2 regions of the Pseudocitrobacter faecalis genome follow, and region 1 is predicted to be linked to the other one. Evidence: predicted binding sites of a transcription regulator. Region 1 holds the regulator's gene; the other holds the start of a gene.
What was found. Region 1 encodes LexA, which represses DNA repair genes until DNA is damaged. Its sites were predicted from a motif close to TNCTGTATGTACATACAGNA; they were not measured.

Region 1 (4,429 bases):
ACGGTAGTCGTTATGGGTTTCCCAATCGCTCACTTCTTTCTCTGCCTGGTCTTTGGCATATCCATAACGTTCCTGGATTTTACCGACCAGCTGATCGCGTCGGCCTTCGATAACGGTCATGTCATCGTCGGTCAGTTTGCCCCATTTCTCTTTCGCTTTACCTTTGAACTGTTTCCAGTTACCGCTGAGTTCGTCTTTGTTCATCATCAGCTCCTTATCATTCGATCATGGATGAGATATCACTTCGTCCTTCGGCGTTCATTTCTGCTGAACGTGATAATAAGTGTAGAAGAGGATATCGCTGACGATTCACTATTCAGAATCTTTAACCATCCTCGCCGTTATGTCTGCGAAGAGAACCAGGTGCCTTTTTGCCAGTGGCGACGCCAGATAACCGCCAGCGACAGGCCACGCAGTGCAAGGAACACCGCCAGCGCCAGCCATAAACCGTGATTGCCTAATACCGGCACCGTCAGCAGCGTTAGGGCGAACCCGGCGGCGGCAACGGCCATACTGTTACGCATTTCCGCGCCGCGTGTTGCGCCGATAAACATGCCGTCCAGCAGGTAGCACCAGACACCAATTACCGGCAATATGGCCTGCCAGAGCACATAGCGATCGGCGAGCTGCTGCAACGACGGCAGCGACGTCAGCATCGCCACGATATGACTGCCCGCCAGCGCGTACACCAGCGCAAAAACCAGTGCAACAATCCCCGCCTGGCGGCAGGCCGCGTGCCAGACCTGTTGCAACTGACTGTCATCACGCGCGCCGTAAGCCTGCCCGGAGTGCGCTTCCACCGCATAGGCAAAGCCATCCAGCGCGTAGGCGGTGAAGGTGAGCATGGTCATTAGCACCGCATTGACCGCCACCACATCGCTGCCCAGCCGCGCACCGAATACGGTCAATGCGCCAAAACAGAGCTGAAGTAATAGCGAGCGCAGCATAATGTCGCGATTGAGCGCCAGCAGGCTGCGCATATTTCCGCGCCAGGCCGTCTTCAGCATGTCAGAGGTAATCCCGCGCAGCACCAGCACCTTACGCGCCATCAGCAGGCCAATGATCATCGTGGCATATTCGGCAATCACCGTCGCCAGCGCCGCCCCCTGCACGTTCATATGCAGGCCCATCACCAGCCACAGGTCGAGGACAATGTTCAGGACGTTGCCGACGATCAGCAAAATCACCGGCGCACGCGCGTACTGAACGCCGAGCAGCCACCCCAGCAGCACCAGGTTCGCCAGCGAGGCGGGCGCGCTTAACCAGCGAATTTCAAGGAAGCGCCGCGCCTGCTCGAGCACTGCATCGCTCCCGCCAACAATGGTGAGCGCCAGATTGATAAGCGGCCCTTTAAACACCACGATGAGCAGACCAGCGCCTAACGCCAGCAACAGCGGTTGCACCAGCGCACGGGCAAGCCGGAGGGGATCTTTCGCGCCGAAGGCCTGCGCGGTTAAGCCCGTGGTGCTCATGCGTAAAAAGAGCAGCAGCATAAACAGGAAGCTGGTCGCCGTTGCGCCAATCGCCACGCCGCCGAGATAGACCGCGCTATCCAGATGACCAATCACCGCCGTATCCACAAGACCCAGCAGGGGAACCGTGATATTGGAGAAAATCATGGGAAGGGCGAGACGCCATAATGCCTTGTCGGCAGCCGTGAAGAGCGACATGCTTACGAACCTGAACAGAAAAGAGAACGAACAACGGCGCATGGTGCGCCGTTGTTATCGGGAGAGGATTACAGCCATTCGCCGTTGCGGATCACGCCAACGGCCAGCCCTTCAATGGAGAAGTTCTGACGGCGAAGATCGACGACAATCGGGGAAAACTCGCTGTTTTCCGGCAGCAGTTCGACGACGTTGCCCTGTTTTTTCAGGCGTTTTACGGTCACTTCTTCGTCGATACGCGCAACAACCACCTGACCGTTACGCACGTCCTGGGTTTTATGCACCGCGAGCAGATCGCCGTCCATAATACCGATGTCTTTCATCGACATGCCGCTAACACGCAGCAGGAAGTCAGCATTGGGTTTAAACAGCGAAGGATCGACCTGATAGTGACCTTCAATGTGCTGCTGCGCCAGCAACGGCTCACCGGCGGCAACGCGGCCAATCAGCGGCAGGCCGGTTTCTTCTTCCACCAGCAGGCGAATACCGCGCGATGCGCCCGAAACAATTTCTATGACGCCTTTACGCGCCAGTGCTTTCAGATGCTCTTCCGCCGCATTCGGGGAACGGAACCCCAGGCGCTGAGCAATTTCCGCACGTGTCGGCGGCATGCCCGTTTGGCCGATATGATCTCGGATGAGATCAAACACCTCTTGCTGCCTGGTCGTTAACGCTTTCATTCCGCCCCCTGGGTGTATATACAGTTATGCTGTGAGTATATACAGTTAACGGCTATTTTGGAACCGCAAAACGCACAAAATACAGGAGTTTTCGCAGATTATGCGAGGCTCAGTGGAAATGCGACCACAGCAGTACGGCCCAGGTCATCACCGCGACGAAAATCGCCAGCAATACCGCCGCAGAGCCCATGTCTTTTGCCCGCCCGGAGAGTTCGTGATACTCCGAACCAATGCGGTCGACCACCGCTTCCAGCGCACTATTGAGAATTTCCACTATCATCACCAGAAGGACGGAGCTTATCAGCAAGACGCGGGTAATGGCGTCAACGTCCAGCCAACACGCGATGATAATGGCCACAACCGAGGCGACCCCTTCCTGGCGGAACGCAGCTTCGTTTATCCACGCTGCGCGAAAACCTTTCCAGGAATAACCAGCCGCTTTGATAATTCGGGTGAGTCCAGTGGTATTATTGGCCATTAAATAGAACCTTTTAGCGTTATACGCATCAATGACAGTAGCTGTTATCGGCGGTAGAACAGAAATCCTGCTGACTTTCTGATATTCTTGCCGCGCATTTGCATGATTAACCAGAGGCTTTACATCGTTTATGTCCGGTTGGCCACGAATTTACTACAAATTACTGAATTTACCATTAAGCATACTGGTAAAAAGCAAGTCTATTCCGGCAGAGCCTGCCCAGGAATTGGGGCTCGATACCTCGCGCCCGATCATGTACGTCCTGCCTTATAACTCGAAGGCCGACTTACTGACCTTGCGCGCCCAGTGCCTGGCGCACGATCTCCCCGACCCGCTTGAGCCGCTGGAGATCGACGGCACCCTATTGCCCCGCTATGTGTTCATCCATGGCGGCCCGCGCGTGTTCACCTATTACACGCCGAAAGAAGAGTCTATCAAGCTGTTCCACGACTATCTCGATCTGCATCGCAGCAATCCGAATCTGGACGTGCAGATGGTGCCGGTATCGGTGATGTTTGGTCGTCGTCCGGGGCGTGAAAAAGGCGAGGTGAACCCGCCGCTGCGCATGCTAAACGGCATCCAGAAATTCTTCGCCGTCTCCTGGCTGGGCCGTGACAGCTTTGTGCGCTTCTCGCCGTCCGTCTCGTTGCGCCGTATGGCCGATGAACACGGTACCGATAAAATTATCGCGCAAAAACTGGCGCGCGTGGCGCGTATGCACTTCGCTCGCCAGCGTCTGGCGGCGGTAGGCCCGCGACTGCCGGCACGTCAGGATCTCTTCAATAAGCTGCTCGCTTCGCGCGCGATTGCCAAAGCGGTTGAAGACGAAGCACGCAGCAAAAAAATCTCCCATGAGAAAGCGCAGCAGAACGCCATCGCGCTGATGGAAGAGATTGCCGCCAACTTCTCCTACGAGATGATTCGCCTGACTGACCGCATTCTGGGCTTCACCTGGAACCGGCTTTATCAGGGGATTAACGTGCACAACGCCGAGCGCGTTCGCCAGCTGGCGCACGACGGCCACGAGATTGTGTATGTGCCGTGTCACCGTAGCCATATGGACTACCTGCTGCTCTCCTATGTGTTGTATCACCAGGGGCTGGTGCCGCCGCATATTGCCGCCGGTATCAACCTGAATTTCTGGCCAGCCGGCCCGATTTTCCGTCGTCTGGGCGCATTCTTTATTCGCCGTACCTTTAAGGGCAACAAACTCTACTCCACCGTGTTCCGCGAGTATCTCGGCGAGCTGTTCAGCCGGGGTTATTCTGTTGAATACTTTGTGGAAGGCGGGCGTTCCCGTACCGGTCGTTTGCTCGATCCGAAAACCGGTACACTGTCGATGACCATTCAGGCGATGCTGCGCGGCGGCACACGTCCTATCACGCTGGTGCCGATTTACATCGGTTACGAGCACGTGATGGAAGTCGGTACGTATGCAAAAGAACTGCGTGGCGCGACCAAAGAGAAAGAGAGTCTTCCGCAGATGCTCAAGGGCTTGAGCAAACTGCGTAACCTGGGCCAGGGCTACGTTAACTTCGGCGAGCCGATTCCGCTGATGAACTACCTGAACCATCACGTACCGGAGTGGCGCGAGTCTATCGATC
Region 2 (4,429 bases), 1.3 Mb from region 1:
GGTGGCGTACTGGCCTTCACCACGCTGACCGCTGGATCGTTGCCCGAGCTGAATCAGGCCTGGCAGGCGGTGGATGCGCACCCCCATGCGAACCGTTTTCTGCCGGAGGAGACACTTCGACAGGCGCAGGCGGGCTGGCAGCAGCACAGTAGTGCCCGCTCAATAACGCTGCTCTTCCCTGATGCGCTGAGCGCGATGCGCTCTTTGAAAGGCATTGGCGCGACGCATCTGCATGAAGGCCGGGCGCGCGAGCCGTTAACCCGCAGCAAACTTCAGCAGCTGCAGCTGGCGTGGCCAAAAGTTGAGGGGCAATGCCCGCTGACCTACCATCTTTTTTCTGGAGTGATTACGCGTGATTAAACGTTATTTTGTTACCGGCACTGACACGGAAGTGGGGAAAACGGTGGCCAGCACAGCACTGCTACAGGCCGCGCGGGCACTCGGATACCGGACAGCAGGCTACAAACCTGTCGCTTCTGGCAGCGATGAAACATCTGACGGACTGCGTAACAGTGATGCGCTGGCATTGCAGCGCAATAGCGTGCTGCCGTTGGCCTATGACGTGGTGAATCCCTACACCTTCGCTGAACCCACGTCGCCGCACATTATCAGCGAGGTGGAACAGCGCCCGATCGAAGCGGATGTTCTGTCGGCGGGTCTGCGCACGCTGGAAGCGCAGGCGGATTGGGTATTAGTGGAAGGCGCGGGTGGCTGGTATACGCCGCTTTCGCCCTATCTGACGTTTGCGGATTGGGTGCAGCGCGAGCAATTGCCGGTGATTCTGGTGGTCGGCATGAAGCTGGGCTGTATCAACCATGCGCTCCTGACCGTTCAGGCCGTCAAGCAGGCTGGCCTGAAGCTGGCGGGCTGGATAGCCAATGATGTCGAGGAACCAGGGAAGCGTCACCAGCCCTATCTGGCGACGCTGCAACGGATGATTGATGCGCCGATGCTGGGCGAAATCCCCTGGCTGGGCGCGACGCTGGCAGAGCACGACCTGGGACAGTATCTTGACCTCAGTGCCCTGTCCCGGGCGTCATCCACGTTTTAATTAACTGCTCATCAAGCTGCGCCACGCCGCCCTGGGCCACGTTTCTGCCGCGATGTAACAGGCAGAAACGGTCTGCCACGCGCTGAATAAACGGAAGCTGCTGTTCTGCGAGCAATATCGTCAGCCCAATCTCCCGATTCAGGCGCAGCAGCAAATCCCCCAGCCGATGGATAAACGCGTGGCCCACGCCGCGCGTCGGCTCATCCAGAATCAGCAGCCGTGGCCGTGTGACCATCGCGCAGGCCAGGGCTAATTGATAACGGTCATCCTCGGTGAGAGCAGAGCCCTTAAGTTGCCTGAGCGCATACAGAGAGGGGAAGAGTGCGTAAATTTCCGGACTCACTGTTCCGCTGTTTTCCCCCGCCGCTTTGAGAGCAATCAGCAAATTCTCTTCCACGCTAAGCTGCGAAAAAATGCGTTTATCCTGAGGCACGTACCCGATCCCAAGCGTTGTGCGCCGCACGGGCGATAGGGGCATTAAATCGCAGGGGGGCGAACCGGTTTGCTGCCAAATCATGCTGCCGCTTTCAATGGGCTGATGACCGGTAATACAGTTCACCAGTGTGGTTTTCCCCGTGCCGGGAAGGCCGATTAAGCAGGTGCACTCGCCGGAAGCCAATTCGAGATCGATGTTCCAGAGTGTGTGCTGGTTTCCGTAGAAATGATTGACTGCATGCAAACTCAACATCGTGTTCTCCTCAAGCCAAAAGACGGGGTCACGAAAGAAGATTGCAATTCTCTTGCCAGAACGGATATTCCTCAGCATAACGGCTGATTTTTAAGAATTAACTTAAGAAAGAGGAATGAGTTGGAGAGAGGGAACTGCATAGCACTGGCGCAATAACCCGCAAATTCTGTGCAAAATTTATACGAAAATGTGAAGGCCGTCACGCAGAAAGCACATGATGATTTTCGCTGATAAAAATCAAAATTTAACGATAAAAAATTTTTACCCCTCGCTTTTGCGGCGATCGACGAAAACGCCCGAGTGACAGGGGATAGGGGCTCCAGACACTTATCCACTATTCCTGTGGATAACCTTGTGTATTAGAGTTAGAAAACCTTCGGCAGACGAGAGAATACGCGGCTTGCCAGTAAATTGATGCGAAACGCGGCTTTTCAATCTTCTCTTTTATTATCAGTAAGATGAATAAAAGCAATGGCCCGGTTGAAAGCGTGGCTCACTGACATAAAAGTTTCATGACACATATTGACAAATGTTAAAACAGAAAAAGTTCTGGGGATAACCTCGGCAGGGCGTTTTTTTATCCTGCCAGAGCGCAAATTTCAGCCGCTAAACGTGGGTTCAGGACGGCGTAACAGCAATACCATAATGTGCTACTGTTTTTATATCCAGTGTTTTTTGTTGGCAAATTTTGCGCTGAGGAGTAAAATTAATCACCTGCCCGATCAACCCGCCACCAGGTAGCCTTGTTAATGAGTAAACCGTTCAAATTGCATTCGGCCTTTCAACCCTCTGGCGACCAGCCTGATGCCATCGCGCGCCTGAAAGAGGGGCTGGAAGATGGTCTCGCACATCAAACGCTGTTGGGGGTAACCGGCTCGGGGAAAACGTTCACCGTGGCTAACGTTATTGCCGATCTCCAGCGCCCAACGATGGTGCTGGCGCCAAACAAAACGCTGGCGGCGCAGCTTTATGGCGAGATGAAAGAGTTTTTCCCTGAAAACGCCGTTGAGTTTTTCGTCTCCTACTACGATTACTACCAGCCGGAAGCCTACGTTCCCAGTTCAGACACCTTCATCGAGAAAGATGCGTCGGTGAACGAACACATTGAACAGATGCGTTTGTCGGCCACCAAAGCTTTGCTTGAACGTCGTGATGTCATTGTGGTGGCTTCCGTATCGGCTATTTACGGGTTGGGCGATCCGGATCTCTACCTGAAAATGATGCTGCACCTGACGGTCGGCATGATTATCGACCAGCGCGCTATACTGCGGCGGCTGGCCGAGCTTCAATACGCGCGCAACGACCAGGCCTTCCAGCGTGGTACCTTCCGCGTACGCGGCGAAGTTATCGATATTTTCCCGGCGGAATCAGAAGACCTGGCGCTGCGCGTTGAACTGTTTGATGAAGAAGTCGAGCGCCTGTCGCTGTTTGACCCACTGACGGGCCACGTAGAGGGCACCATTCAACGTTTTACGGTCTATCCCAAAACGCACTACGTCACCCCGCGTGAGCGCATCGTACAGGCGATGGAAGAGATCAAAGACGAACTGGTGGATCGCCGTAAAGTGTTATTGGAAAACAACAAACTGCTTGAAGAGCAGCGGCTCAGCCAGCGCACGCAGTTTGACCTTGAAATGATGAATGAACTGGGCTACTGCTCGGGCATTGAAAACTACTCGCGTTATCTCTCGGGACGCGGGCCGGGCGAACCGCCGCCGACGCTGTTTGACTACCTTCCGGCGGACGGCCTTCTGGTCATTGATGAATCCCACGTGACCATTCCGCAAATTGGCGGCATGTATCGCGGCGACCGGGCGCGTAAAGAGACGCTGGTGGAGTATGGTTTTCGTCTGCCGTCAGCACTCGATAACCGCCCGCTGAAGTTTGAAGAGTTTGAAGCCCTCGCGCCGCAAACGATTTACGTGTCTGCGACACCGGGGAACTATGAGCTGGAGAAATCCGGCGGCGACGTTATCGATCAGGTGGTGCGTCCTACTGGCCTATTGGATCCCGTGATTGAAGTGCGTCCGGTGGCGACGCAGGTCGATGACCTGCTATCAGAAATTCGCCTGCGCACGGCGATTAACGAGCGCGTGCTGGTCACGACGTTGACCAAGCGGATGGCGGAAGATCTCACCGAATATCTTGAAGAACACGGTGAACGTGTGCGCTACCTGCACTCAGATATCGACACCGTCGAACGTATGGAAATTATTCGTGATTTGCGGCTTGGCGAGTTCGATGTGCTGGTGGGCATCAACCTGTTGCGAGAAGGTCTCGATATGCCAGAGGTGTCGCTGGTGGCGATTCTGGATGCCGATAAAGAGGGCTTCCTGCGTTCCGAACGCTCGCTAATCCAGACCATTGGGCGCGCCGCGCGTAACATCAACGGTAAAGCCATTCTGTATGGCGATAAAATCACACCATCGATGGCGAAGGCTATCGGTGAAACAGAACGTCGTCGTGAGAAGCAGCAGCGTTACAACGACGAGCACGGTATTGTTCCGCAGGGTCTGAACAAGAAAGTGGTCGATATTCTGGCGCTGGGTGAGGGGCTGGCGAAAACCAAAACCAAAGGTCGTGGCAAGTCTCGCGGCAGCGCGCAAATTGTTGAAGCGGATCAGGTGCTGACGCCGAAAGCATTACAGCAGCAAATTCAGTCTCTGGAGGCGCAAATGTTGCAGCACGCG

Region 2: uvrB (excinuclease ABC subunit UvrB) is a predicted target of LexA. The motif match lies at 2,391-2,410, and genes of this name have one in related genera.

The regions. Positions count from the first base shown of each region.
Region 1 is NZ_CBDDNJ010000002.1:4,149,400-4,153,828, forward strand. It holds gene ACOXYR_RS20120 (CsbD family protein) at 1-204, opposite strand, end outside; gene dinF (MATE family efflux transporter DinF) at 342-1,670, opposite strand; gene lexA (transcriptional repressor LexA) at 1,739-2,347, opposite strand; gene ACOXYR_RS20135 (diacylglycerol kinase) at 2,457-2,825, opposite strand; gene plsB (glycerol-3-phosphate 1-O-acyltransferase PlsB) at 2,956-4,429, shown strand, end outside.
Region 2 is NZ_CBDDNJ010000002.1:2,896,275-2,900,703, reverse strand. It holds gene bioC (malonyl-ACP O-methyltransferase BioC) at 1-360, shown strand, start outside; gene bioD (dethiobiotin synthase) at 353-1,051, shown strand; gene ACOXYR_RS14430 (ABC transporter ATP-binding protein) at 1,017-1,739, opposite strand; gene uvrB (excinuclease ABC subunit UvrB) at 2,489-4,429, shown strand, end outside.